DNA from 4 places in the Paenibacillus sp. 2TAB23 genome. Region 4 is predicted to be linked to each of the others. Evidence: riboswitches for the same ligand, from Rfam matches in the RefSeq annotation. Region 4 holds a riboswitch; each other region holds the start of a gene.

Region 1 (7,858 bases), on a different contig from region 4:
ATCTTAAGCGGATTACCTACTCGCAGGTGACAAATGTTCGATGCGATATTCATAGTTATGCTTGCATAGCTGCAGCAGATCATGCTTTAAACCTCGTTTGGGCTCGGTGAGGAGCGGAGCTCGGCGTTTTGTTTTGAAAAATTGTTGAACCTTCTTTCGGTCGGTAAGCCTGTTCACGATCAGCTCATCTGGCATTTCATTCGCGTATCTAGTCATTAGAAACTGGTCACAGGCATTTTCGGAGCATGGTTCAAGCTTATACAGCTGGAAATCGGTTAGCATGCCAGCCTGCACCTTCGCGACCATCGCGTGCAAGGACCCGAAGTAAATAACATCCTGATCGATGAACGCTTCTCGGTCAACGATTTGCTTATCAGAAGCCTGCTCCAAATTTCTAATGCTGACTAGCATTTGCTGTGCTTTCTCAAATTCCATTCGGGAGGCATAGTCGTCCATTTTTTGATATAGCGTTTGAATTAATGCCTTTCCGCGGTGAGCAAGCAGCACCGAGGCTTGATCGACATGGCTCAGATACTCCTGTTTTGAAATTTTCTCCTCGCATACGCCACTGCATTTTCCGATATGATAGAGCAAGCAGACTTTTTTGGGCATCGTTTTGCAGGTGCGGAGGCCGTAGTGCTCGGTTACAAATTCAAGCAGCGCATCCCGGAATCTCGCGTTTTTGAATGGTCCTAGTCGCTGCGGAGCTGTAAGCTCACGGGGATGTGCTTTGCCGGTACGGTTCCGGTAATAAACGTCCAGCCTTGGAAGCGGTTCAGCCGTAAGCTGCAAGTAGGCGTATCCGCTGTTATCTTTTTTCAATGCTCTATTGAATGGAGGCTTATGCTTTTTAATTAAATTATTTTCAAGCAATAGGCTCTCCGCCTCATTATTGACAAGAACAACCTCGATCGATGCAATCTCCTGCACAAGCTGGATGATTTTTTTATGGGTATGCTTTTTCGAAAAATAAGAGCGAAGCCGGCTTCTCAGATTTTTGGATTTTCCGATATAAATCATTCGGCCATCCTTATTTCTCATGAGATAGCAGCCAGGGCTCGAAGGATAATCGGCAGCTTTGAACGGGAATGACATACAGTATCCTCCTCCTATTGAATTCTCTTCCGGCTGTATTCGACATCAGTGCCGCGGGTTCCTTGTTTTTGAGAGGTCGTCATTTGAAAGGATAAATCATGATTACTCATAATCATTTGAGTATGTTAAAAACTTGATAGAGTCCGTAGACCTGAGTCAATAGTCGTGATAGAATATATTGGAATAATAGAGATAATAAAGGGGATTCCGAAATGAAGAAATCATTTACCGCGGCCATTATCAGCATCATTCTTCTCTTATCTTTATCAGCACAGCCGTTGTTTGCAGCCGCCAAGACGATCAAGATAAAGGTAACGTTTGTAAGCGCTGAGCTTATTGAGAAAAACAGTGTCGGAAATGAATGGTGGAGCGGAGCGACGATAAACGGGAAAGAAGTAAAGGAAGGCGCATCGGTAGTCCTCAACCTTAAAGCAACCGATCTCGTTAAGCTGCGAGCGGAGGCACAGGAGCAGGATAAATATCCAGACGACGGTGCGACGGACGCGAGTGTTAAAGTATCGGCAATCGGTGCAAAAGCGGTGAACAAGAAGCTTGAAGTCTCGGTTGTAGAAAATCGTGGCAGGTATTCGGGGAACGTAGCGAAGTGGGAGTTTCATTTTAAAATTCAAAAAGGTTAAATGAGAAAGCAGCTTCGATGGCTGCTTTTTTTGTAGCGCGTTAAAAGGAATTCGATTTGCAAACTTGAAATCGTTGCTTAAGCGGTGCAAGGTGCAGTAAGCGCTGCTCATATGTTGTAAAGCGAAGATAACAAGAGCATAAACGTGATACGGAAAGATTCATCGCAATGTAAGCGGTTAAATGAATGCGCGATATTCCAATTTAAAATAATTTAGCCATTTATGCTCGTTTACAATGGCTTTGCAGAGGAGTAAGATTCAGAGCGTGATCATTGCAAACGATTGATTGCTATAATCCTTAATCGCTGAATTCTGACAAAGAATCGGGGGAACCAAAGAGCGTGGATCCAAGTGGACCGTGCTCAGGGGTGAATCGGTTGGAGCTTTTCAACCGTAGGGCGACTTTTGCGCCCGAATCCGTCAGCTAACCTCGTAAGCGTCCAAGAGAGGAACTTAACGCCAGCCATCCAACTTTTTTTGGAAAGCTGCGGGAGAGTCCTTACTTTCCTGCGGCTTTTTTTTGTTGCCGTTAAACAAGGAAGCAAGTTATTAACACCTATGGTTAAGGAATGGGGAGTCAACATGGTTAGCAGGTTCAAACGGATTCTGATCGGGCGTCCGATGAAAAGCTCGGAGATCGAAGGGGAAAAGCTTAGCAAGCTGAAGGCGCTCGCGGTCCTTTCTTCCGATGCACTATCATCTGTTGCATATGGAACAGAGCAAATACTGCTCGTACTCATGGTTGCCGGATTTGCGGCAGTATGGTATTCGATTCCTATATCAATAGCTGTATTGGGACTATTGCTAGTGCTTATTTTATCGTACCGGCAAACGATATTCTCTTACCCAGCCGGCGGAGGGGCATATATCGTTGCTAAGGATAATCTCGGAGTTTCTACGGGCTTGCTGGCAGGGGGCTCGCTCCTCGTGGATTATATACTGACGGTTGCGGTCAGCACGTCTGCGGGAACGGACGCGATCACTTCTGCTTTTCCGTCGCTGCATGACCATCGGGTTGCCATCGCATTAGTCATGATTGTTTTACTGACGATCATTAATCTCAGGGGAATTACAGAGTCGGCCTCCGTACTTGCCATGCCGGTGTATCTGTTTGTTATTGCCATCTTTATCCTTATCATTTCAGGCGTTGTTAAGTTTATGGCAGGCGGCGCACATACAGCCGTCCCAGAGCTTGGCGCTACGGTATCGAACATAAGCTTGTTTTTATTATTGAAAGCTTTCAGCTCAGGCTGTTCTGCATTAACAGGCGTGGAGGCTATGTCTAACGCGATACCGAACTTCAAACAGCCTGCCGAACGCAATGCAGCAAAGACGCTGATCATGATGGGAACGATTCTAGGTGCGATGTTCATCGGCATTAGCTTGCTGGCCTATTGGTACGGCATTATGCCGAATGAGAAAGAAACAGTTGTATCGCAAATCGCGAACGCAACATTCGGAAGAGGCGTGATCTACTATATCATTCAGGGAGTAACAGCACTCATTCTATTTCTGGCTGCGAATACAGCCTATGCTGCTTTCCCGCTGCTTTCTTTCATGCTGGCGAAGGATAAATACATGCCGAATATGTTTATGGCACGCGGCGACCGGCTTGGGTTCTCGAACGGAATCATAATATTGGGCGTATTATCCGCATTGCTTGTTATCGCCTTCCATGGCAACACAGAAAATTTAATCCCATTATACGCGGTTGGTGTATTTATTCCTTTCACGCTTTCTCAGCTTGGAATGATGGTGCGTTGGTTTAAGCTGAAACCTTCTGGCTGGAAGACGCGTCTTATCATAAACACGATCGGCATGCTCACCACGCTTGCGATTACGCTTATTTTTATATTTACGAAGTTCAGCCATGTATGGATGGTCTTTATTTTCCTTCCGCTGGTTATTATGTTGTTTTATGGCATTCATCGTCATTACATGAATATGGCGAATGAGCTGCGGATCAACATGAACGAAGATAAGCCTGTTATCAAAGGGAGCACGATTGTTGTGCCGATCGCTGGAATCACTCGCGTCGTCAATCATTCACTTAGCTATGCGAAGTCATTGACGGACAACGTAGTCGCTGTCTATGTCGGGTTCGACGACGAGGATATTGAGCGGATGGAGAAAAAATGGGAGGAGTGGAATCCTGGAGTGCGGCTCATCGTACTCCGTTCGAGCTATCGTAGCATCATTCGGCCGCTCATGAGGTTTATTGATACGATTGAGTGGAAAACTTCCGAAACGGATCATATTACGGTTCTTATCCCGCAGTTTATTACAAAGCATTGGTGGCACTACTTCTTGCACAACCAAACGAGCTTGATGCTGCGTGCCTATCTGTACGCGCAAAAAGATGTCGTTATCGCAACGGTACCTTACCATTTAAGGAAGTAAGCGCAGAAGAAAAGCCCTCCAGCTCGGAGGGCTTTTCGAAGGCTGCTTTAGAAATTGCGTTGGCCTAGTTGCTGCTCCGCAATTTGAACAAGCTTTTTCGTAATATAACCACCGATTGAACCTGCATCGCGTGTGGACAGATTGCCATTGTAACCGTCTTGTGAGAAGGCTACGCCAAGTTGCTGTGCGGCTTCTGTTTTCAATCGCTCAATCGCGCCTCTTGCTTGCGGTACAACTAATGTATTCGAATTTCTTCTGCTCATTTCAATCACTCCTTCATGGGATGTGAGGTTATTATGTGTGAGTTTTGTAAATCTATACAGAAAAGAGAACAGAATTTTCAAAATAATTTAAAACACGGAGGAGATCAAATTAATGAACGGTAACCGAGTTTATATTCGGCTGATGGCTGACAAGGATTCGGAACAATTACATGCAATAAGACAGCGGAACTTTTATTTTTTTAAGCCCTTCGAGCCGATCCGACCGGATGAATATTTCACGCTGGAAGAGCAGCGGCGAATTATCCAAGCTGGCATCCAGGGAGCAGAAGAAGACCGTAATTATGTGTTTGGTGTATTTGAAAAACAATCAGAGTCGTTAATGGGGAGAATCGAGCTTTCCGGCGTTGCCCGCGGACCCTTTCAGAATGCCAGTCTAGGTTACTTCATGGATGAGGTGCATAACGGAAAGGGATATATGACGGAAGCAATTGGATTAGTGCTTGAGTATGCATTCTCGGAAATAGGCCTTCACCGTATCCAAGCAGGCGTAATGCCGCGAAATCTGGCGTCTGTCCGCGTTCTGGAGAAAGCTGGTTTCCGGCATGAAGGGCTGGCCAAACGCTACTTGAAGATCAACGGCGAATGGGAAGACCACGCATTGTATGCCATAACAACGGAGGATGTATAACTGACGAAGCATATACAAATGAAATAAAACCCTAAATATGTTTTTAAGCCTGTTTCGAAATTGCATACCGTGTTTATTATCCTAATAGAATGATACTATATAACTAGATAAGGGGAAGTGATGGTCAATGAAAAAAACGGTCATGATGTTGCTCAGCTTTGCATTGGTATTTGTGTTAACGGTAGGTGGAGTTGCTTCAAAGGTTGAAGCTGGCGCCCAAAAAGAGTTTTTGCAAATTTCCAAATACGAAAATTATTACGGTCAAGTAAAAGATGGGCAACCGCACGGTAAAGGTACAATGACATGGTATTCCACGAAATCGTATTCCGGTGATTGGGTTAACGGCAAACGTACCGGCACGGGTACGTATGTGAACAAGTACAAGGAAGATAGCAAAGATATTGTTATTACATATAATGGTGAGTGGAAAAACGATATTAAAGTAGGTAATGGTTCTTTAAATACGAAAATTACCGATTATTTGGGCGTGGTTGAATATCATAAAATCCAGTTCGGTACATTTGCCAATGATATTTTTGCTGCTGGCTACTCCGTTGCACATAAGAAGGCTGATCCTATTTACAGCTACAACTACAAAGATGCAAAGATGAACCTGCAAATTACAGGCACGAACGTTAATATGAAGGACGCTTGGAAAACGGGGAAATTCCCTTTGATCCAGTACAAAAAGGGGAACGTTATGAAGCATTACTCCATTGCTTTTAACGAAAATCCTTCATTAATTAAGCAGAACAAAGCAACGCTTGCGTATCTGAAAAATCTTCAAGCGCAGATCAACCCGCACTTAGTGAAGTTTGAAGCTTTGTCTAAGCGTGTTCCTTTAGCTTAAGCGGCAAGGTTAAACGGCAAGCTTGGACATTCCAATGCTTGCCGTTTTTTCATTCCCGACGCTGCCTGGTACCATAGAAATATGGTACTAGGTGAGCGCTGCCGTCTTGTGTATAGTTGAGCTAAAGAGACGACTATGGGCTGCAGGGAGGGATTGGACACGATGACAAGAAGCGTGATGATGCAGAGGGCTGCGGTTTTGAAGCAGCATGAACACTATGCCTATCAAGTCGCATATTACTTGCTCGAAGACGAGGATCTCGCCTCTCAGGCCGCGTCCAGCGCGCTGGCAGAACTCCTTTATGATGAAGCGTTTTTCACGCACGAGTGCGGGCATCGCATGCAGCTAATGAAACGCAAGGTGATCCAAACTTCACTTTCCACTAAAGCCTCCTTATTGCGGCAAGCGCTCTAAAGGCGAAGAAAGCATCTCCGCAGTTTATCTGATAAACTCCTCAATTGTCTCCTATCCGCGCCTCTAGCACATACAGGTAATGTCCATTTATCCTTGCGCCGCTCCTTGTTTTTCTATAAGTACAGATATGTTATAGTTTTTATGTAAGATCGGAACGCAAAGAAAGCAGTGTTGAATGAGCAATGCAGAAAGGAGCTGCGGCAGTTTGGTTATTGATTTAACCCATAAGGTAATGACCGGAATGCCTGTATACCCTGGAGATGACGAAACGAGCATCATCCATACACAGCAATTCGGCGTGGACGGCTTCAACAATCATCAATTGTCCATCAATATGCATGCAGGCACCCATATCGATGGACCTATGCACTTACTGGATGTGCAGCAGTACATAAGTGACATTCCGATCACCACATTTGTTGGGGAAGGTACTTTGATTGATACGAATGGTACTGACCTTGTCGAGTACAAGGAAGAGTACGAAGCCCTCATTCAGGAGGGGCATATCGTGCTTGTGCACACGGGGCATGGCAAGCTTTATGGCCAGCCTGCCTATTTTGAGGACTATCCGACATTGTCCTTAGCGTTTGTTGATCTGCTCATTCGCAAAAAAGTAAAAATGCTCGGATTGGATACGCCTTCACCAGACAAGCTTCCATACGAATGCCATCAGGCCTTATTCAGCAGTCAAATTCCGATCATTGAAAACCTAGCTCATGTAGACCGATTAATTGGCGTAAGAGCCTTTGAGGTTATTGCGCTTCCTCTGCGAATTCAAGCAGATTCTTCCGTAGCCCGCGTTATTGCAATTGTACGGCTTTAAGTTTCGACTAAGACATTTCATATGATGCATGTAAATATCGGATAGACCATATCGCAAACGGAGGCTGAGCGTACAATGGAATTGATTTATCATGGACATTCTTGTATTCAAATGGTAGATGGAGACAAATCGCTTGTGATCGATCCCTTTTTGAGAGGCAATCCGCTTGCTGTGACCAAGCCAGAGGAGATCAAGACAGATGCTATACTTCTGACGCACGCACATATGGATCATATATTGGATGCAGATCTTATCGCCAAAAGCAATGATGCGCCCGTAGTTGCGATTGCCGAGCTTGCCGCTTATATGTCCTGGAAAGGCGTAAAAACAATCGATATGAATATCGGCGGGACGGTAGATCTTGGATTTGCCAAGGCGAAAATGGTGCAAGCGTTTCATTCCTCAGGGATCGTATTATCCGATGAGAAAACGATTATTTACGGAGGCATGCCTGCGGGCTATATCGTCAATATGGCGGGCTTAACTGTTCTCCACGCGGGTGATACCGCACTGTTCAGCGATATGAAAATGATCGGCGAAAGACATGCGATTGACATTGCATTTATACCTATTGGCGATCATTACACGATGGGTATTGAAGATGCGCTGCAGGCTGCTGAATGGTTTAATGCTACGCTCGTCATTCCTATGCACTACAACACCTTCCCGGTTATCCAGCAAGAGGCAGAGCATTATGTCCAGCTTCTGGAAAGTAAAGGAATAAAG
Region 2 (7,858 bases), on a different contig from region 4:
TCTCGTTCGGAGTGCATCCGTTTTAAGGAATCATTGACTTTAATCCGCACTTCTTGAACCGCGCTTGTCGTTTCCGGATCTCGTATGACCGACAGGTCAGGAATCGGAGCATCCGCAAGCAATCGGTAATCCGTGCCCTTAAGAACCGCAGTATGTGTACGAACAGCCTCTACCTTGAACAGCACGTCACCGCCATACGATTTGCGGACGACCAGGTCCCCTTGCTTCATGGGTAAATCACCTCTTCGTCTATCCTATGGGCAGACAGGGCGAATGGTGAGTATTTTTATGACGAAACGCTTTGGGTGCCCCAACCCGCTTCAAGCATGTTGCGGCTAATGCGGGCAAATTCTTCAAGAGACAGTGTCTCTCCCCGTCTAATCGGGTCAATATCATTTTTTAGGAGCATCTCTGTCAATGCTTCCCGACGCTCTTTGCCGACAAACGCAGTCAGATTATTAGCCAGCGTCTTTCGACGCTGTGCGAAGCTTGCTTGCACGACGCGGAAGAAATGGTCCTCATCAGGGACATCGACAGCCGGCTTCTCTCTCAGGGAAAGCTTAATAACAGCCGAATCGACATTAGGCTGCGGTATGAATACCGTATGCGGCACCGTACAGACAACCTTAGGCACGCAGTAGTATTGTACGGCGACGCTCAGACTTCCGTATTCCTTGCCCCCTGGCTTTGCAGCCATACGTTCCGCTACTTCCTTCTGAATCATCACGACGATATGCTCAAGCGGCAGCTTCTCCTCAAGCAGCTTCATCAGAATAGGCGTAGTTACATAATAAGGCAGGTTCGCTACGACGCTCACACCGGAAACATCTGCAAACTGCTCCGCAAACAACTGCTTCAAATCAAGCTTAAGCACGTCGCCATGGATAACTGTTGTATGGGTTTCTTCTGCAAGTACATCCTTCAGGATAGGAATAAGTCTATTGTCGATCTCTACGGCTGTCACCTTGCCTGCTGCTTGTGCGAGCCTTTGTGTAAGCGCGCCAATACCCGGGCCAATCTCAAGCGCCCCTTTTGTTTCATCGAGCTCGGCTGCCGCGACAATGTTGTTTAGAATATTTTGATCGATCAAAAAATTTTGACCGAGGCTTTTCTTGAAAGAGAAACCATATTTGGCGATAATCTCTTTCGTCCGTTTGGGTGTAGCTACTTCAATCGCAGCTTGTTTCACCGCCGCTTTACTGCCTGCTTCAGTCTGTTCTTGACCGCTCATCGAATTTCCCCTTTCAATTGTTCTTCCATTTTATGGTATGCGGCAATAAACTCTGTTTTCGTTATTTGAAAGCTTGTACAGCGCTTAAAAAACTGCTTGCCGTTCGCATAACCGATGCCAAGCAGCTTGCCAATGATCAAACGTCGATTAGACGCATCTGGATGAACAATTAAGCCCGCTTCCATTAAGTCCTCAAAGGTCACTTCTCCCGCTTCATCCACCGACTCTGTACGAAGCTCGGAGAGTGCAGTCCGGATCGCTTCCGGGCTTGCATTCTCTATTCCGATATCCCCCTTGTACAAGGCCTTCTCCTGCGGCAAGAAGGCATGCTTGCAGCCAGGCGCATGACGCGCAACGATTTTACGAATACGCTCGCCCGCATGGTCTGGATCGGTAAAAATGATGATGCCCCGGCGCTCGTTCGCTAACGCGATTCTTCTGAGTACATCCTCACCGATAGCCGAGCCATTGGTTTCTATTGTATCTGCCTCCACCGCACGTTTGATTGCAATGGTATCAGACTTGCCTTCAACAACAATGATCTCTTTAATCATCAAGCCATTTCCTTTCTACATAAACTCCGTTTACTCCGAAACATGCAAAAAGAAGAGGCAGTGCCTCTCCTTATGATGGCATATTTAATTAATAATGGCGATAAGCTGATGGTATCACTGCTGCTCTAGCTTGCAGAAGGCTTATTCGGCCCAAGGACATAAACAGTTATGCCTTTCTTTCTGCCAAACTTATTAGCGACTTTTGTACTATCAAAGTATACGTCAATTTTGTTTCCTTTAATCGCACTGCCCTTATCCTCAGCTCGACGGAAACCTATTCCTTCTATATATACCCACCAGCCGATTGGAATGACTTTGGGATCTACGGCAATCGTCCGTCCCTCTTGGACCTGCGTTCCCGAAGCTGTAATTCCATATTGAGGATGACCCTTTTCTTTCCCTGTCGAAGCCACGCCTGCTGAATAAGCAGTTAATGTAACGTTTTTAAGAACGCTTTTGGCCTTGAAATTAACGCCGCCTTTGGCTAGCGTTGCAACGCTCGGGCTCTTGCTAGACAGAACCGTCACCTTAGGCTCTTCTTTCTTCGTTCCAATGGCTACGACCTGATCAACAGCAGCTGTCTGGACAACCTTGCTGACCATTTTCTTCGAAATTAGAACCCCGTCCTCATACTGCTTCTCGATACTCTCTACGATAAGACCTTCCTTACCCGTCTGCACAAGCTTTTCCTTGCCTGCAGCCAGTGTCGGGTCTGTCTTCTTCACGATCAAAAATGGCATGGAGCGCTCGGACTCTGCCACCTTCGTGTCGACGCGAACAACGGTCACCGTAAGTTCGTTATCCAGAACGGTATGGAGCGGAGGCTGAACTTTATCTTGATCACGAACTGGAATATGTAATTCCTCGATCGCTGCCTGCACTGTTCTCTCTGTCGTGTACACAGTAGAGGTCTTGCCATCAGCCTTCACAATTACCGGTATCGCATGAGTCACCTCAATACGATCTCCGTCCTTTATAGCCGCATTAAGCGGTATGGACACCTCATCATGTGGTCCAATTGCGATAGCTTGTTCATCCAGTAGGCGTTGCAGGACCCATTGCTTCGTTTCTACAATGGTTTCTTGTCCGTTCACTACTACGGAGACGCTTTTGACAGCCGTTCCGTACAACAACACCAAAAACATGAAAGTCATAGCGATTGAGATAATAGCACTCAAAAGAATCAAACGCAAGTTTTCACGCTTCCATCGCAATGCGAAAGACATGCTGGATGATCGTTTCCCATGGGTGTCCTTAACCTGGAGTATTCCCACTTCATCGGTCCTCCTTCATAGCCCCGCCGCCAAGTGTTACGCATGATACAACTGACGCGACTATAGTATATTGGCGTGCAAGCACGCAATCCAGAACTGCTATATCGATCCAGGCACCCCCATCTTTTATCCCTATGTCGACAAATTCTCGATTATTCGAAAATAAAAAGAAGCCGTCGACAGAGGATCTGTTTCGTGGCTTCCCGAGTAATTGATTACACTGGGATACAGAAAATGGATGCACGAGGTTGATCACTCTCTATAACGCTTACGAGGTTAGCTGACGGATTCGGACAAGAGAGTCGCCCTATTCGCAAAACAATGCTCATGGCAATGGCTGCAAAATTCACCCCTGAAGAATTCAAAACGCGGAACACTTTCCCGCATCTGGTTCCCCCGCTCTCCAACTTGGAGATTAAGCGCAAACTGGAAATCCAATACAAAATTTTAAAGCTCTGAGATGAATCATACCCTCATACGAGGTGAATTGTAAAGATACGATAAAAGACGATTTAAGCGAAAAAGGTGGATAAAGACGGAAAAATTAAGCGATATTCGCTATAAAAATCAGTTTTTACGCGATAAAGGTCTCTCATTCTCTCCTTTTCTCTCGTTTTTATACAATACCAAAACATTTTTTACCGTTTTCGGTCGTAATTAAGGCCATTTCTTCTACCGATTTGCCTAATAATTCTGCTGCCGTCTCCGCTACTCGCAGTACATAAGCAGACTCATTTCGCTTCCCTCTGAAGGGGTGAGGCGACAAGTAAGGAGCATCGGTTTCAATCAAAATCCGGTCGAGTGGAACCTGTTTAAGTACCTCTTTTGGCACCCTTGCATTTTGGAATGTAACGGGTCCCCCGAATGAAATATAGAAGTTCATATCCAGGCATTGCTTAGCTGTCTCCCAGCTCCCTGAGAAGCAGTGCATGACACCTCCGATTTCGGATGCATTCTCCTCCTGAAGTATGCGAACTACATCCTCGTGAGCATCTCGGTTGTGAATGACAATCGGTTTTCCAACCTTGCGGGCTAGTCGAATCTGCTCCCGAAATACACGCTGCTGAACATCCTTAGGTGAGGTATCCCAGTGATAATCAAGCCCTATTTCACCAATGGCAACAACCTTCTCATGAGAGCAAAGCCGTTCAATCCATTCTAGATCTTCTGGTCGCATGTCAATGCTGTCCACGGGATGCCAGCCTACCGCTGCATAAATAAAATCATATTTCTCGGCAAGTGCTATCGTCGTTGGGATCGTTTCGCGGTTAAAGCCGATGTTAACGAGCATGTGTACTCCAGCATCTTTTGCACGCTGAATCACTTCGTCACGATCCTCGTCAAATTTATATGAATCCAAATGAGTGTGTGTGTCAAATAACAATGTCATGTTCGTGTTAGCTCCTTCAATCAAGTTTAAATATTTTTTTTAATGAATCCGGGATGGACTTTATATTTTTTTTGAGCGGCTCCTCTGGATAATAGAGATGATACTGGCCTTGATGCAGTCCTGTAATCGAGCGAACGATGTCGGATTTGGCAGATATTTCGCTTATTTCATCCTGGCCATCAAGTAACAAAATCGGCGCTTTTTCTTTCTTTTCTCCTTCTTTCTTGTCCGGCCTGTAAACGTCATACGGTAAGTCGAATGGATAATCAATTTCCATATGGTATTCGGGATTCATTCCTATAGAAGAGAAGCAATTGCTTATCTCATTTAATAGCGCTTCGTCAGGATTATCTATGGTTATGTACTTATATAATTGACGGTTCATAAACCGACAGCAAAGGTCGCTTAATATAAGATCAGGCTCCTCCGACCACTGCGTGAATGCCGTTTGAACCAGTGCCTCGTCCAGCTTCAAATAATCCTGTACCGTCATTGTATTCTGAATAAGCCGCATAATAGGTGTCGGCATCCATTCAAAAACATACCCACCCACATAAAGCTCCTGTGCTCTACGAAATATTTGACGTAATATAATTTCTGAGCTTCTTGTAACAGGATGGAAGTAAATCTGCCAGTACATTTGGTAACGGGACATTAAATAATGCTCAACGGCATGCATGCCGCTTTCTTTAACTACAATTTTCCCTTTATAGGGCCGTAATACACGCAAAATGCGCTCTAAATCGAAGGTTCCATAGTTAACGCCGGTAAAATAAGCATCTCTGAGCAAATAATCCATTCTGTCCGCATCCATTTGACTCGATATTAAACTAACGACAATGGGCTTGGGATAGGTTTTTTGGATGACAGCGGCTACATGTTCTGGAAATTGTTCAGATACGGAACGGAGTACCCGATTGATCTCCGTATCCTCCAGAATAATCTTGCAGGTCCACTGTTCATGGTCCGTGTCGAATACCTCTTCTAGCGAGTGGGAGAATGGGCCATGGCCAACGTCATGAAGTAAAGCTGCACATAATGAGACTAGTTTCTCCTCAGCTGGCCAATCCGGATAACCATTGCGCTCGAACTGCGATATAATTTTACGTGTAATTTCATAGACGCCGAGTGAATGTGAAAATCGACTATGCTCCGCGCCATGAAAAGTTAAATAAGATGTTCCCAATTGCCGTATTCTGCGCAATCTTTGAAACTCTTTTGTATTGATTAAATCCCAAATCGTCTGGTCCTGAACATAAATATAATTGTGGACGGGATCCTTAAAAACTTTCTCTTCTGTCAGCGGTTGCTTCATCGTCTCTCATCTCCTTTGTTCATATTTTCGACACATTAACTGAATATGATGTCGAATAGTGTCGTAATTTAGTTTCCAAATTGTCGAAGCTGTTGTATTCTATTACAGAGTAATATGACCTTAGTATCTAGTCAAATTCTCACTACTACGGTACTTATAAGCAATATTCTTAGTTGACTATTATGGTAATCGTTGGTATTATAGTAATACTAAAAGTAAAAACTATGTCGAACGATGGCGAATCGTATTTTGAGAGGGGCAATGATAGATTATGATGAAATCTACTGGTATTGTTCGTAAGGTTGATGAGCTAGGACGCGTCGTTATTCCGATCGAACTTCGTCGTACACTAGGTATAGGTGAAAAAGATGCGCTTGAGATTTATGTAGACGGAGAGCGTATCATGCTTAAGAAATATGAGCCTGCATGTATCTTCTGCGGCAATGCAGAAAACGTTTCCTATTTTAAAGGAAAAATTGTTTGTCATATTTGTTTGTCAGAGATGCCAACACCTGTGACAAAATAAAAAAAATAGGTTATACTGTACTTATCAACTTGTTAATTCTAACCTTTTTTATACTCCTTGATACCTTCCTGTGCTTGAACCCGGCCAGGAAGGTCTTTTTTTGTCCACATTCCCTTTTTTTAACTCATTATCATCTATTTACCTCATTATATACATCACGCTTAGGCAAACCTCGATCAAGCGCTGCTCTTTTAATTGCTTCCTTACGGTCGTATTGTTCCTCGTAATGGGCAACATGTGCCGCTAGGTCTAGGTCCGACCACCAAATGTCAGCGGTTGGCTGCTCACTTGCGCCTATTCCTCCTGCTCCCTCTACAACTACACAGAATTCTCCTTGAGGCGGATGCTCCTCAAACCAATCTATACATTCCGATATCGTTCCGCGTATGGCTTCCTCGTGGCGCTTCGTTAGCTCTCTTACGCATGCGATTTGGCGATCTCCAAGAACCTCGCGGAGAATAACGAGCGTTTTATTGATTCGATGCGGAGATTCATAGAATAGAAGAGTCCCGGCTTGGCCATGCAGCTCTTGCAGCCACTTGGTTAATGATTTTTTCTCGCGTGGAGGGAATCCAGCGAACAAGAAACGATCAGTCGGCAAGCCCGAGATAATAAGGGCAGACAATGCTGCATTTGCACCAGGGATAGGAATCACCGGAATGTTATTCTCGATAGCTTCTTTCACAAGGTCTGCCCCTGGATCTGATATGGCCGGTAACCCCGCATCGCTAACGAGTGCAATCGATTGTCCCTCTAGCAGCAATCTGACCAGCTCAGGACCGCTGGCCCGCTTATTATGCTCATGATAGCTCACAATTCGCGTCGGTATTTCAAAATGGGTAAGCAGTTTGCGAGTTTGTCTCGTATCCTCTGCTGCAATAAGCTGCACCTCCTTAAGCGTGCGAATCGCACGGAAGGTCATATCCTCTAGATTGCCTATTGGCGTAGCGACGAGATAAAGGCTGCCTACACCGGAAGCTGCTGCGTCAGCAAAGCTTTTTTGTATATTCAAACGATTTGCACCCCATTCTCATAAACCATAATAGGCGGGAGAAGCTTAATATCCGGTTTGCCATCACGCATCGCTTCTATTAGTACCATATTAGCTTCAGCATTTGCATGTGGATGAACAAATTGAATGCGCTTAGGCTCAAGTCTCCATTTGCGCATCGTTTCAACAATATCTAGCAGCCTTGAAGGGCGATGCACCATTGACACCTTTCCGCCTGGACGGACAAGCCGCGAGCAAGCCTCAGCTACATCCTCAAGCGTACAATGAATCTCATGCCTGGCTATTGCGTAATGCTCATTTTCATTCTGTTCACCTGCTGTGACCGGCATATAGGGCGGATTAACGGTAACTGCATCATATATCCCATTTCCCGCTAGCTTTGGATACAATCTGAGATCCTGCTCAATCACTGTAATCTGCTCCGTTAACTGATTAAGCTCAACGCTTCTTCTAGCCATATCGGCAAGTCTTGGTTGAATTTCAACCGCATCGATCTTTGCATTCGTTCTTGTCGTCAGCAGCATAGGAATAACGCCATTTCCCGTACATAAGTCAA
Region 3 (5,540 bases), on a different contig from region 4:
CCGTCTATACTAATCTCGAATCAAGTGATTGTAAAATGCGAGTTGCCAAGCATCGGACAGCCAGAAGCCGATTTTCCATAAAAGTCATTAAAAAAGCTTGGTAATCGATCTTTTTCTTAGAAATGCTCGATGATGCTTGATCGATCTCAAGGTTAGAAAAGTCTGTTTATTCAGTCGGATAAGCTGAATGCTAGCATCAAGAATTATTTTCGAAAATGCGAGTAAAACGTTGATTTAGTGAGGTATTCAGAGTTTGTGAAGAATGTAAGCGTTGCGAACGCTTGTAGAAGTCGGATATTGACTAAATTAGCCAGCAGGCATGCTTTACAGCTATTAGGGCGAGGAGTAAGATTCGATACAGGATTTACTATTTAGCTTTGATTGACTGATCGCTGAGTTTCCGTGTAGACGGAAAACGGGGGAACCAATGATGACGCTGTGTGCGTGTCCGATGTGAGAGTCGGATGAGCGCACAGCTGGGGTGAATCTTTAACCGGTGCCATGGATACCGGTTAAGGTAGGGCGACTCTCACCGCCCGAATCCGGCAGCTAACCTCGTAAGCGTCGCTCGAGAGAGGAATGATTGAAGTCTAAAGCATTACAAGTATGAACAACGCTGAGTCCTGCGGAAGCAGGAACGGGGGAACCAACGAACGGCTTGCTTGCAAGTACTGCCGTTCATGGGGTGAATCGCTTGGCTATACAAGCGTAGGGCAACTCTCAAGGCCCGAATCCGACAGCTAACCTCGTAAGCGAACTCGAGAGAGGCAACAGAAGCGCGCTGCCCGCAGCTTATTCAGCTGTGGGTATCAAGAAGCCGCGGGATGTGTACCTCTTATCCCAAGGCTTCTTTTTTGTTGCCTTTTTTACCAAATGGAGGATAGAGCGTGTGGAGGAAGAGCAAATTATTGTGGCAGGCTTTAATGAAGCCAGCCAATCCTTTATAAGAGCGTTGCAGTTCCGCCGGCTGAAGTTCGTCGTGCTGACGAACAGCAAGCAGGAGGCAAATAGGATCCGCAAGCAGGGCATTGCGGACGTGATATTCATCAATTCCAATGATCGTAATAGCTGGGTTCATCCTGCATTTCGGGTCAGGGAAGTATTCATCTTTGAGAGCAGTTTCGCACTCAGCTGTCGCTTTGTGCAATGCTGCCGCAGCTGGACCTCGGAGCCTATTTATGTCATCACGCAGCAATGGAATCCTAGAGCTATCTACAAGGGACTTGGAGCCAGCCATATCGTTTTCTCTCAAACGGGAGAAGTAAGCTTCTTATTAAACAATAAATAGCGCAGGAGGCGTTTCCATGCAGGACGTATTTATGGTTGTTACATTACTCGTTGCTTTTGGTTTATTTTACGGCTTTGCTGCTTGGTGCGATGGCGTTACTCGGCAATCGGGAGGCGAGCGCGAATGATAGTCGTGGCGATAATGGCTTTATTTATTTTCGTGTACCTGGTCTATGCCTTAATACATCCGGAGAAGTTTTAATAGAGGAGGATTTAATCCGATGGATATTGTACAAATGCTTGTCGTGCTTGCGGTGCTCGTGCTTCTGGTTAAGCCGCTTGGCACTTATGTCTATCATGTGTTCTCCAATGAGCAGAACCGACTGGACCGGGTATTCGGCGGCACCGAGCGGCTTATCTTTACATTAATCGGTGTTCATAAGCGTGAGGGCATGGGCTGGAAAAAATATGCGCTTAGCTTTATGGCTACTAATCTGATATTGGTCGCGTTCAGTTATGTAATATTGCGGCTGCAAAATGCGCTGCCCTTTAACCCGAACGGTATGGGAAGCATGGAGCCGACGCTTACGTTCAATACGGTAATCAGCTTTATTACGAATACGAATCTGCAGCATTACAGCGGCGAGAGTGCCTTGTCCTACTTCTCTCAAATGGCGGTCATCATGATGATGATGTTCACGTCAGCTGCAACGGGCTTCTCGGTTGCGATTGCATTCGTCCGCGGGATAACGAGCAAAGGGAAGACGCTCGGAAACTTCTTCGAGGATTTCGTCAAAGCGCACACGAGAATTTTTCTCCCTCTTTCTTTCATCGTTACGCTCGTTCTCGTTGCGCTGCAGGTGCCGCAGACGCTTGATCCGACGTTGACCGTCAAAACGCTGGAAGGCGCCATGCAGCAAATTGCGATTGGCCCCGTTGCGTCGCTCGAATCAATAAAGCATCTTGGGACGAACGGCGGCGGTTTTTTCGGTGTCAATTCCGCCCATCCATTCGAGAATCCAAACCCGCTTACGAATGTGATTCAAATCTTGTCGATGTGGGCGCTGCCTGCAGCATTGCCTTATACGTTCGGTCTTTTTGCCAAAAACAAAAAGCAGGGCTGGGTCGTATTCAGCGCAATGATGTGTCTGTTCCTCGTCTTCCTGAGCGTTGCTTATACGTCTGAGAAAACAGGAAATCCGGCGATGAGCGCGCTTGGCATCGATGCATCTCAAGGAAGCATGGAAGGCAAGGAAGTCAGATTCGGCATTGCCCAGTCAGCCTTGTTCACGGCCGTTACGACCGCAGCCACGACGGGCACGGTCAATAATATGCATGACACGCTGACTCCGCTCGGAGGATTGGTGCCGCTTGGTGAAATGATGCTGAACGTCGTATTCGGCGGCAAAGGCGTCGGGTTGATCAACATGCTTATGTATGCCATTCTTGCCGTATTCATATGCGGCTTGATGGTAGGACGAACGCCTGAGTTTTTGGGCCGCAAAATAGAGCCGCGGGAAATGAAGCTCATCGCTGTAGCCATTCTCGCGCATCCGTTCATTATATTAGTGCCAACCGCAATTGCGTTCATGACGGATCTCGGGCATGGCGCGATTACGAATCCAGGCTTTCACGGGATAAGCCAGGTGCTGTATGAATTCACCTCCTCCGCGGCTAACAATGGCTCCGGATTCGAGGGATTAGGCGACAATACGCCGTTCTGGAACATAAGCACCGGCCTCGTGATGCTGTTTGGCCGCTATATTTCGATGATTGCGATGCTCGCTGTAGCAGGCTCGCTCATGCGCAAACAGACCGTTCCCGAGACGATCGGAACCTTCCGAACGGACAATAAACTGTTCGCGGCCTTGTTAATCGGAACCGTGCTTTTAATCGGTGCTCTGACCTTCCTGCCGGTCATTGTGCTTGGTCCAATCGCAGAATTTCTAACACTCCGCTAACGGATGAGGTGAACGATAATGAATCGAAACAAGACGAATTCCGCGTTGTCTGCCGGAGCGCTCAAGCAGGCAATCCGCGAGAGCTTTATTAAGCTGAATCCAGCTGTCATGATCAAAAATCCGGTTATGTTTGTCGTTGAAGCAGGGACGCTTATCGTACTGCTAATGATCGTATTTCCTCGGTTATTTCAATCGCAGGATACAATGGGCTTCAATATCGCCGTGTTTTTCATTCTGTTATTTACGCTGCTGTTCGCTAACTTTGCGGAGGCAATCGCGGAGGGCAGAGGCAAGGCGCAAGCAAGCTCGCTCAAAAAATCGAAGCAGGACATGAGTGCGAATAAGCTGGTTGGCGAAGCCGTTACAGTCGTATCGTCAACGGAGCTCCGCAAGGGAGACATCGTCATTGTGTCGCAAGGCGAAATGATACCGGGTGACGGAGAGGTCATTGCCGGGCTTGCTTCCGTAGACGAGTCCGCGATCACTGGCGAATCTGCTCCTGTCATTAAAGAGGCAGGCGGTGATTTCAGCTCGGTAACCGGCGGGACACGTGTAGTCAGCGACCAAATTAAAGTACGCATGACAAGCGAGCCGGGACAATCTTTCATTGACCGAATGATTGCATTGGTTGAAGGCGCCAAACGCCAGAAAACACCGAACGAAATCGCGCTGAGCACATTATTGATCAGCTTGACGATCATCTTCCTGATTGTTGTCGTCACGCTTGCGCCTATCGCGAGCTACCTCGGCATCGAGCTGGAAATTCCGATTCTGATTGCGCTGCTTGTTTGTTTGATTCCGACGACGATCGGCGGATTATTGTCCGCGATTGGCATCGCCGGCATGGATAGAGTCACACAGTTCAACGTACTGGCGATGTCAGGCAAGGCGGTTGAAGCGGCAGGCGACATTAATACGATGATTCTTGATAAAACAGGAACGATTACCTTCGGCAACCGGATGGCCAGCAATCTTGTGCCGGTAATCGGGTGCAGCATCGAGACCTTGTCGGAGTGGGCAGCCATCAGCTCGCTTATGGACGAAACGCCTGAAGGGCGCTCCGTGCTGGAATGGGCAAAGAAGCAGGGAATGAGCTATGATTCAGCGCTTGCGGCAGGCGGAGAATTCGTCGAGTTCAAGGCGGAGACTCGAATGAGCGGCATGGATCTAGCTGATGGCAGACGCGTTAGGAAAGGCGCAGTAGATGCGGTAAAGAAATGGGTTGCCGCGCAAGGCGGCGACATCCCTGCCGATTTGGAGCAAATCTCGAATACGATCGCTACTTTAGGCGGTACTCCGCTTGCCGTAGCTGTCGATAACCAGTTGTTCGGCGTTATCTATTTGAAGGATACGGTAAAGCCAGGCATGAAGGAGCGATTCGACCAGCTCCGCGAGATGGGGATCAAAACGATCATGTGCACGGGAGATAACCCGTTGACGGCTGCTACAATCGCCCGCGAAGCAGGGGTAGATGATTTCATCGCAGAAGCGAAGCCCGAGGATAAAATCGCGGTCATCCGCCGCGAGCAAGCAGAAGGGAAAATGGTAGCGATGACGGGGGACGGTACGAACGATGCGCCTGCACTCGCCCAAGCCGATGTGGGCCTTGCCATGAATAGCGGAACGATCGCTGCGAAGGAGGCGGCCAATATGGTCGATCTCGATTCCGACCCTTCCAAAATTATCGAAGTGGTCGCCATTGGCAAGCAGCTGCTGATGACAAGGGGTGCGCTCACTACTTTCAGTATCGCGAACGACATCGCCAAATATTTTGCCATCATACCGGCGATGTTCATGCTCGCCATTCCCGAGATGGGCGTGCTTAATATTATGAATCTGGGCTCACCGCTCTCCGCGATTTTGTCGGCGCTAATATTTAACGCGATTATTATTCCGCTTCTCATACCGCTTGCCATAAAAGGCGTAGCGTACAAACCGATGAGCGGCTCGAAGCTGCTAAGCCGAAATGTATTCATATATGGCCTTGGCGGCGTGGTCGTTCCGTTTGTCGGCATTAAGCTCATTGATTTTGCCGTCCATTTGTGGATTTAATTCTATCTTATGAGAGAGAAGGCATGACGAAATGAACGATTATAAAAATGAAGATCCACGGCCCTCTAGGCTATCGGCCATCACGGTTCCTTTACGCATCAGCGTGTTGTTTATGGTAATATGCGGGATTATTTATCCGCTAGTAAGCACGGGAGCAGCGCAGCTGCTCTTTCCGGGCCAAGCAGCGGGAAGCTTAATAAAAGACCAAACGGGACAGGTGGTTGGTTCAGAGCTGATCGGACAAAGCTTTAAGGACCCGAAATGGTTTCAAGGCCGCGTATCGAGCATCGAATATAACGC
Region 4 (7,858 bases):
AACAAGCTTATCCATGCTGTGGGCTGGACTGTTCGCACTCATTCTGCATCAGGGCTATCACCTCATTCGCACACTTATGAAGGTGTGGACGATAGCCGCTCAGTACGATTGCCTTCAAACCAAACAGCTTTAGCAGGAACAAGCCTTCTTCTCCACTAATAAAGTGGAAATGAAGGCTTTTTATTTGAAATTGCAGCGCAACTAAATGATGTCATTTCTGTATAATTAGGTGTATGAAATTAAAAGTTGGAGGATACACGCTAATGATGCGTAAAAAACTGGTAATCCTATCAATGGCCCTGCTCCTAGCCGGCGGTTCTATCGTTGCAGCAGACAAATTAATGCAGAAAGTTACGCTGCTTTACAATAATAAGCAATCGCTGGAAGACGGTCTTCTTGTCGACGAAAAAGTGTATATCAACATTCGCTCGTTATCCGACTCCTTGCAGGCTTTTATCCAATGGAAAGGCAGCGAAAAGAAGCTTGTCATCCAAAAACCGAACGTCCACATGTTTATGATGAACGAGAAAAGAACCATGTTCGGGCAGGTGGAAAAGGGAAGCGTCCAGAAGTTCATGGTACAAGCGCAAATCGACAATTTAAATGTAGCGATAACGGAATTCAAGGTCACGCTCACCGATCCTAACGACAAAGAAATAACGATAGATCGGCGCAGCCAAACCGATGATGATTTCAAGGAATTTGTCGAGAAGGACTCCTTCTGGTTCAGCTCTAAGCTTGTCTCGTATGATTTCAAATACGCCGGAAGATACAAGCTGCGCTTCTGGATGGAGCAGAAGAATGCCGAGCCTCAGCTGATATCGGAGAAAATCATTACAGCCAAATAGAACACTGCATTCAAACGCAGATATACGAATCACAACAAAACCTCTGTTCATTCAGAGGTTTTTTGCATGAAAATTTTCTAATCTTTTTCTCGCAAATCATTCATTTACCGCCAACTGCGGGACTTTAGACTTGTCTATGCCATTTATAGCTGGAGGACGAATCGGTATATTTTACAACGTATTCACATAATTAATGAAATTGAGTGAACTCATTTAGTAAGAAAGAACTAGTAATGATCGTTTATCTTACACAAAAAACGGTTAAACGAAGGAAATAGTCAAAAGGTTACATGAGAATTATTAGAATTTGCAATTAAAGGCAGGAGATCAATGAAAATAATCGAATAATTCTCAAGAGCAATAAAAAACGGCCTAATTCCCTATCGGGAAACGGGGGAACCACTCTGGGTGAATTGATTCCGACGTCTGATTTATCGCAGCGCCTGAGGAATCATAGGGAACCTTCAACCGAACCCCACAGCTAACCTCGTCGGCATTGGAAGGAGTTTCACAATTGAAAAAGATTACCGCAATACTCCTGGGTCTCGTTCTCGTGCTCGCTTTCCAAGCGGGAAGCGCTTTCGCAGACTCAAAACTGAACGGATTCATCAATGATGTTATTGGTAGTCCGTACAAAAGCGGCGGAACAACGTCGAGAGGTTTTGATTGCTCCGGTTTTACGAGCTATGTGTTCGATAAAATGGGCATCGAACTTCCACGCACTTCCGGTTCGCAAGCAAAATCAGGCACGAAGGTCGCTAAGGCTGACCTAATTCCGGGAGATCTTGTGTTCTTCGACACAGTCGGTGGCAATAACAGCACCGTATCCCATGTTGGCATTTACATCGGAGACGGCAAGTTTGCACATTCTTCCTCCAGCCGAGGCGTTGTGACAGACAAACTTAGCTCCTCTTACTATGAAGACCGTTATGTGACTGCACGTCGTGTCATGGACGCGGATTCTTTCCAATCGTATGCCGACGCACAATAGAGCAACCTATCCCCTCTCTTAGAGAGCTGCACAGGTAGACTCACTTCAGCAAAGCCGCAGTTTTTTGTCCTCTGACGACAAATGACTTGCGGCTTTGCTGTTTCATTTCAAGCTGATTGCAGTGTGCATGCTGCCGCATTCAGGGAAGGAGAAATACCCGATGTATTTGTTTATTCACCGCAAGGACCTGCGCACCTCGGATATGCGCGCTTTTGATTATATAAATAAAAAACATACGCAAGGCATACATTTGCTGATCATAGATCCCATCCTAATTGGAGAAGGCCGGCTGACAAGCCATAGCGGCCGCAACTTTATGGCGCAAGCCGCTTCCTTGCTCTACAGCTATTCTAGCGCCGGCAAAGAGCTTCATGTGCTTTATGGCGATCCTGCTGCGATTACGGAGTCGCTCCTGCTCGCCCATCCTATTGAAGAGGTTATCGTCCATGCGGACTATACCCCTTATTCGAGGCAGCGGGATGACCAAATCGGACAAACCGTACGCCGCTTAGAGCGTCGCTGGATGCCCATTGCCGACGCACCGCTTGCCGATCTTGAAGCTTTCCCTGCCTACGCAAGAAGATCGGAGCCATACAAGGTATTTACGCCATTCTACCGGATGTGGGGCAGCTTTATGCTGGAGTCGTACAGCCCTATGGGCAGCACCACAATCAACGACCTCTCCACCATGCAGGAAATAGACCAGAGCGCTTGCCTTGCATTCGCGCTTCCAGAAGCGGTATCATGCGCGCTTGGAGGCACGAATGTGGAGGGCTCACCCAAATCGCTTGCTAGGCTGGATCGCTTTGTACGGGAACGCCTCGCTTCTTACGGGGACGTCCGCGACGCGTATGCCAATGATCAAACTAGCGGACTTGCACGCTTTCTGAATACAGGAGCCATTTCAGCACGCCATGCATATGAGCTTACGCAGGGTTTGCATGGATCTGAAGCTTGGATACGCCAGCTCGCATGGCGTGATTTCTACCTGTACCAGGCGATGTATCATGAAGACTTTTTCAAATATGAGCAGCTTGCTGATTTGAGCCCGCTAACAGGCACGAATTTCAAGGCGTGGTCGACGGCTGCAACAGGCATTCCGATCATAGACGCAGCCTTGACGCAATTGAACCGGACGGGTGAAATGCCGAACCGCTTGCGAATGGTCACCGCCATGTTTTTGACTAAAAACCTGCTCTGTCCATTTACTCTCGGCGAGCAATATTTCCGGCTCCACCTAAGCGACTACGACAACACCCTTAACCGCGGAGGCTGGCTTTGGTGCTCCTCGCTTGGCTACGACGCCGCACCTTATTTCCGCATTATGAATCCCGCGATTCAATCGCAGACGCATGATCCGAGCGGAAGCTATATTCGGCGCTGGCTTCCTCATCTGGACCATTTGTCCGATAAAGAGATTCATCTGCCGCAAAGCGGCGCAATCGTGGACTTGAAGGCTTCGCGCGCAAGGGCGATTGAAGTGTATAAAACGATATTGAAATAGACAACAGGTAATTCGACTAAATATTGGACAAACAAGTAAACTATTTCTTGTATTTACTAATAAATAAACCTCCGCATTTGCTTTGAAACAGCAAATGCGGAGGTTTTTCAATTTTTTTAAGGCTTGTTTCATTTCAACCTTCGGCGTTTATTGCCCGCATCTGCTTCCTGCCCAGGATGAGCATGACTGAAAGCAGCAGCAGCATACCTACCACTAATGAAGTGATGTACCATAAAGTTGATTGCACATTGAATTGATCCATGAACCAGCCTGTTACACGGGGGAATATCGCTCCTCCAAGGCCGCCGCAAGCTACAAGCAGGCTCGTCGTTCTTTCGGTCATCCCCGGAATGAGCTCGTTCGCGTACACGAGGGCGATTCCGAAGATGCCGGAGAAAAACAATCCACTAAGCGCTATGAGAGCCAGCATCCAGCTCAACTCGCCCATTACTGCCATGAGAACAAAGATAACGGATGCCCCTGCCGTAGCGATCAACAAATACTTGGAATAGCCCATTCGGTCAGCCAGCACGCCTGCGAACAGCCGTCCAAGCACCATAGTACCCCAGAACAGGCTGAGTGCTGCTGCAGCACTGGACTCTCCCACTTCCGAGCGTACGATTAGGATGGAAGGCAGATAGTTAGAGAAGCTCATTTCCATGCCTACATAAATCATAAAGAACAATGCTGATAACAACAGAAAAGGAAGAGCCTTGCGCGGATAGCCGAAAAAGAACGATGCGCCTGCCGTGCGCGTATTTTTGTTCATTTGATTGTCTGCATGGGCTGCACGATCTTCCTTATTCTGCGGAATATAGCCTAATTGATCGTCTATTTCTCCAAATGACATCGTTAGCCATAGAACAAAGGTAATGCCTGACATTGCGGCTAGTATCGGAAAAGATACCTGCCAAATGCTTTGCTTAATCAGATACGCTGCTGCGATGGGAATCAATAGTGCACCTACGCCGAAGAAGGTTTCGAGGCGACTCATCGCCGATGCTTTGCCATTCTTCGCCATATCAATAATCATAGCGCCAACTACTGCTTCGGTCATTCCGAAGCCCAGCCCAGCAAGCGGAGCAATCGCAAGCATCCATCCCCACGGGAGCAGAAGGCTGTAAGCCGCTTCACTCAGCGTAAGCACTCCCATGGCGATAAGGACCGCGCCACGTTTGCCCACTCTCGCCGTAATGGACGGCGCAAGCAGAACGCCGACCAAAAACCCGAGAAATTGGTTCATGATCCATTGCCCGCCATCTTTATATTCGAGATGATAATGCGCGATAAGCTGCTCTAATATAGATCCGCCCACAACATGGGCAACCCCGATAATGAGGTAGGACAGACAACCAAGCCATATTAATTTCTTCATATTCTTGTTTCTCCTTATGTACGCACGATCTTCTTGCGCCTATCTGATATAATAAACCTATTTGAAGCCTTTTACCCATTAAATAAGGCCGTTCAGCCAGACGGAGGTGCCGGGTCTATGACAAATAAACAAAGCTCCCACCATTATAATCGAGAAATACTCGATATGACCATACACCCGCTCGAGATCTCTCATGCGATGGAAATATGCCACTGGCGTTATGAGGCTCCATTTAATTGTTATAATTGGCCGGCCTGGGAGCAAATGAAAAAAGACGAAATCGAATTTGGCGATTCCGTCCTTCGTGCTTCTCAATATGCAGCTGTATTGGATAATCAGCTTGAGCTGATTGGCTTCGCGCAGTTCTTCCCTATTGCCGGCGTCACCCGCCTTGGGCTTGGGCTTCGTCCTGACCTCTGCAGCCGCGGACTAGGGCCCTCCTTTACCAAGCTGATTGTCTCGGAAGCAAAGCGCCGCACCCCGCACAATGAAATTGATTTGGAGGTCATCGCCTGGAATACGCGTGCCATACGCGCCTATCAGCAAGCAGGTTTCCAGATAACAGACACTTACTCGCGTTCTACCCCAGCCGGCTTCGCTGAGTGCCACTGCATGGTTTACGGGATTGCGGAGCCTTAAATCCGCTGGGCACCTCGCTCCGTATCCTTTAAATCCATAAATAATATAAGTCCAGGCGCAACCAGCACGGACACAGTCCGAATCCAAGCATGAGAGTCGAGATCCGTGTAGGCGCGCGATACGATTGCCCTTCTCGTTTCATTTAACTGCACCAAGTTAGGCACAAAATAAGGACGCCAGCTCCAGTTGGCTCCTCTATACTGCTCTTCACAATGCCATTCTTGATCCGAGTCGCGCCCATAATTCGCCGAAAGCTGGATACCATCCTCATTGCACAAATAGACCCTAATACAGTGTCCGTACAACTTTGGAAGCAGATCCTCTATCCATTCATCCTTCTGGCCCCGATACTCCGCTTCCTTCACGAGCTCAACCAGTTGCTCGGCAAGCTGCTCCGATTGCCTCTGCCAATAGCGCTCTGATCCCAGATAATGCATCAGATGCTGTTCAAGCTCAGCCTCTATAACTGCCGAAAAACATGCAGGATCACGGAATTCAGGCTCAGCTCTGGCAAACATAAAGCCCTGTATATACCTTGCTCCAGCTTGTATCGAACGCGCCAAATCTTCTCGCGTTTCAACACCCTCTACAAGCAGTGATGCGCCAATCTGTTCCGCGAGATCTGAGTAGGAGCGCAGCACGCCGAAATAACCGTCATGCGTCGCGCTCTTTTTGATCATATGGATATCGATTTTGAGCAAATTCGGTTGAATATGAGCAATGCGATCCGTACTGCTGAATCCGCTGCCAACATCATCGATGGCAATCGAGCATCCTTTTTGGCGATAAATATCGACAACGGAGCGCAGCCTCTCCATGGAACCTTGAAAGCTTTCTTCCGTTATTTCGATTACAATCCGCTTAGGATCGATATCGTACTTATCAAGTAAAGACAATGTATAAAGCTCGCCATTATCCTCGTAACGGTAGATCCAAGAAGGCTTCAAATTTATGAAAAGCATTGGCGGCTCTTCCATTGAAGACAGCTTGGAGAATGCTTGCTCGCGGAGCAGCCGGTCCACAAGGATGTGATCCTCCTCTGCAATCTCCGCATTGCAGAAAAAAGGACCCAAGCTGCGTACCGAATCACCCTTTACTGCTCGGCCAAGCACCTCATAGCCCATAATTCGTCGTGTATCCATTGCAATAATGGGCTGATAAAATGCAGCTAACGTTTCACCTTCTAACCCAAGCGCCTTTGGCAGCAGCGATGATGAGCACTCATTCATAGCGATCTCCTCTATGTTATATCTGTGTTAAATTATCTATCATGCTTCGATGAATAACATTGTAATAGAGTCGACAATAAATGTAAAGATCCGACAGGAATCTTCACCCATACGCTGAATAGTTGTCGAAAATTATATCAATCGAATAATCTGCGTAACCTTATCATCTTGGGAAACCTCGATTACGTGATGCTTATTATTGTAGGTAATCACGCCTGTGCCCACTTCAATGACCGGATTTTCACCTAAACCAAAAAATACGTCATCGGCTAATGCTTCCATAACCTCATGTCGATCCTCCACCGGCAGCGCCGCCCATTCATCCGCTTCCATCTCGAAAAAAGTAAAGCTGCTCTCTATTTCGGCTACCGCTGCTGTCAAATCCTTCAATATATCCGCATATTCCCTTGCATGTCTTACGCCCATTTGTGTTTACCACCTTTATCATTGTTCATTTTTGTGTGCATCTCTCTACTATTCTACCGCATTTTAGAAATTTTAACGTGTATGTCATCAAAACGTTTCATTTACTCTAACTTCAGAATGCCCATTTGACGATAATATAAGAAGTAGAGAAATGTCGAAAATGATTTGGACGGGGTGTATGATGAAAAATTCAACAATTATCGGTCTTGTACTAGGGTTAGTCGCTGTGCTCGGAGGGATGGTTTTAAAAGGAGCGCATCTATCGTCTCTTTTAAATCCAGCTGCCTATATGATTATTATATTGGGAACCGTGGCATCGGTTATGATCGCCTTCCCAATGTCCGAGCTCTCCAAGGTCGGTAAGCTGTTCAAAATGGTTTTCTCCGAGCAAAAGCTGCCGCAGCGTGATGAGCTTATCCAACGATTCATGGAATGGGCATCCATTACCCGCCGAGAAGGCTTGCTCGCTCTTGAAGCTAAAGTCGATGAAATTGAAGATACATTCCTTCGGAACGGCATGCGTATGATTATTGACGGCAACGATCAGGACTTCGTTCGCGATGTATTGCTTGAGGATATTGCCGCAACGGAAGACCGCCACAAAGCAGGAGCACTTATCTTCACGCAAGCCGGTACATATGCACCAACACTCGGGGTACTCGGAGCGGTTGTCGGGCTAATCGCAGCACTGGCCGATATGAGTGATATGGCTAAGCTCGCCCATGCGATTGCGGGCGCATTCATCGCGACGCTGCTAGGTATTTTTACAGGTTATGTACTATGGCATCCCATTGCGAACAAATTGAAACGTATGTCTAAAAAAGAAATTCAAATTCGTTTGATGAT

The links. A riboswitch is a leader RNA that binds a small molecule or an ion and turns the genes downstream of it on or off. The one in region 4 is predicted to bind cyclic di-AMP.
Region 1: it holds a riboswitch for cyclic di-AMP, as region 4 does, so the genes downstream of both, AB4Z29_RS12460 (APC family permease) here and AB4Z29_RS29990 (C40 family peptidase) in region 4, are expected to answer to the same signal.
Region 2: it holds a riboswitch for cyclic di-AMP, as region 4 does, so the genes downstream of both, AB4Z29_RS28575 (ubiquitin-like domain-containing protein) here and AB4Z29_RS29990 (C40 family peptidase) in region 4, are expected to answer to the same signal.
Region 3: it holds a riboswitch for cyclic di-AMP, as region 4 does, so the genes downstream of both, AB4Z29_RS01340 (hypothetical protein) here and AB4Z29_RS29990 (C40 family peptidase) in region 4, are expected to answer to the same signal.

Annotation. Positions count from the first base shown of each region.
Region 1 covers NZ_JBFRGD010000007.1:93,551-101,408, forward strand. Annotated here, with positions in the region: gene AB4Z29_RS12450 (GIY-YIG nuclease family protein) at 13-1,095, opposite strand; gene AB4Z29_RS12455 (hypothetical protein) at 1,308-1,733, shown strand; cyclic di-AMP (ydaO/yuaA leader) riboswitch at 2,027-2,187, shown strand; gene AB4Z29_RS12460 (APC family permease) at 2,316-4,133, shown strand; gene AB4Z29_RS12465 (small, acid-soluble spore protein, alpha/beta type) at 4,181-4,396, opposite strand; gene AB4Z29_RS12470 (GNAT family N-acetyltransferase) at 4,509-5,045, shown strand; gene AB4Z29_RS12475 (hypothetical protein) at 5,173-5,895, shown strand; gene AB4Z29_RS12480 (hypothetical protein) at 6,058-6,309, shown strand; gene AB4Z29_RS12485 (cyclase family protein) at 6,515-7,132, shown strand; gene AB4Z29_RS12490 (metal-dependent hydrolase) at 7,208-7,858, shown strand, end outside.
Region 2 covers NZ_JBFRGD010000029.1:62,088-69,945, forward strand. Annotated here, with positions in the region: gene yabG (sporulation peptidase YabG) at 1-230, opposite strand, end outside; gene rsmA (16S rRNA (adenine(1518)-N(6)/adenine(1519)-N(6))-dimethyltransferase RsmA) at 287-1,231, opposite strand; gene rnmV (ribonuclease M5) at 1,228-1,785, opposite strand; gene AB4Z29_RS28575 (ubiquitin-like domain-containing protein) at 1,911-3,059, opposite strand; cyclic di-AMP (ydaO/yuaA leader) riboswitch at 3,310-3,491, opposite strand; gene AB4Z29_RS28580 (TatD family hydrolase) at 3,676-4,443, opposite strand; gene AB4Z29_RS28585 (HD domain-containing protein) at 4,466-5,764, opposite strand; gene AB4Z29_RS28590 (AbrB/MazE/SpoVT family DNA-binding domain-containing protein) at 6,036-6,290, shown strand; gene rsmI (16S rRNA (cytidine(1402)-2'-O)-methyltransferase) at 6,421-7,302, opposite strand; gene AB4Z29_RS28600 (tRNA1(Val) (adenine(37)-N6)-methyltransferase) at 7,299-7,858, opposite strand, start outside.
Region 3 covers NZ_JBFRGD010000001.1:299,688-305,227, reverse strand. Annotated here, with positions in the region: cyclic di-AMP (ydaO/yuaA leader) riboswitch at 381-580, shown strand; cyclic di-AMP (ydaO/yuaA leader) riboswitch at 605-770, shown strand; gene AB4Z29_RS01340 (hypothetical protein) at 890-1,288, shown strand; gene kdpF (K(+)-transporting ATPase subunit F) at 1,412-1,489, shown strand; gene kdpA (potassium-transporting ATPase subunit KdpA) at 1,509-3,188, shown strand; gene kdpB (potassium-transporting ATPase subunit KdpB) at 3,207-5,240, shown strand; gene kdpC (potassium-transporting ATPase subunit KdpC) at 5,272-5,540, shown strand, end outside.
Region 4 covers NZ_JBFRGD010000034.1:13,033-20,890, reverse strand. Annotated here, with positions in the region: gene AB4Z29_RS30000 (hypothetical protein) at 1-133, shown strand, start outside; gene AB4Z29_RS29995 (hypothetical protein) at 264-848, shown strand; cyclic di-AMP (ydaO/yuaA leader) riboswitch at 1,208-1,359, shown strand; gene AB4Z29_RS29990 (C40 family peptidase) at 1,363-1,839, shown strand; gene AB4Z29_RS29985 (FAD-binding domain-containing protein) at 2,000-3,343, shown strand; gene AB4Z29_RS29980 (MFS transporter) at 3,477-4,718, opposite strand; gene AB4Z29_RS29975 (GNAT family N-acetyltransferase) at 4,836-5,357, shown strand; gene AB4Z29_RS29970 (EAL domain-containing protein) at 5,354-6,586, opposite strand; gene AB4Z29_RS29965 (hypothetical protein) at 6,719-7,012, opposite strand; gene motA (flagellar motor stator protein MotA) at 7,194-7,858, shown strand, end outside.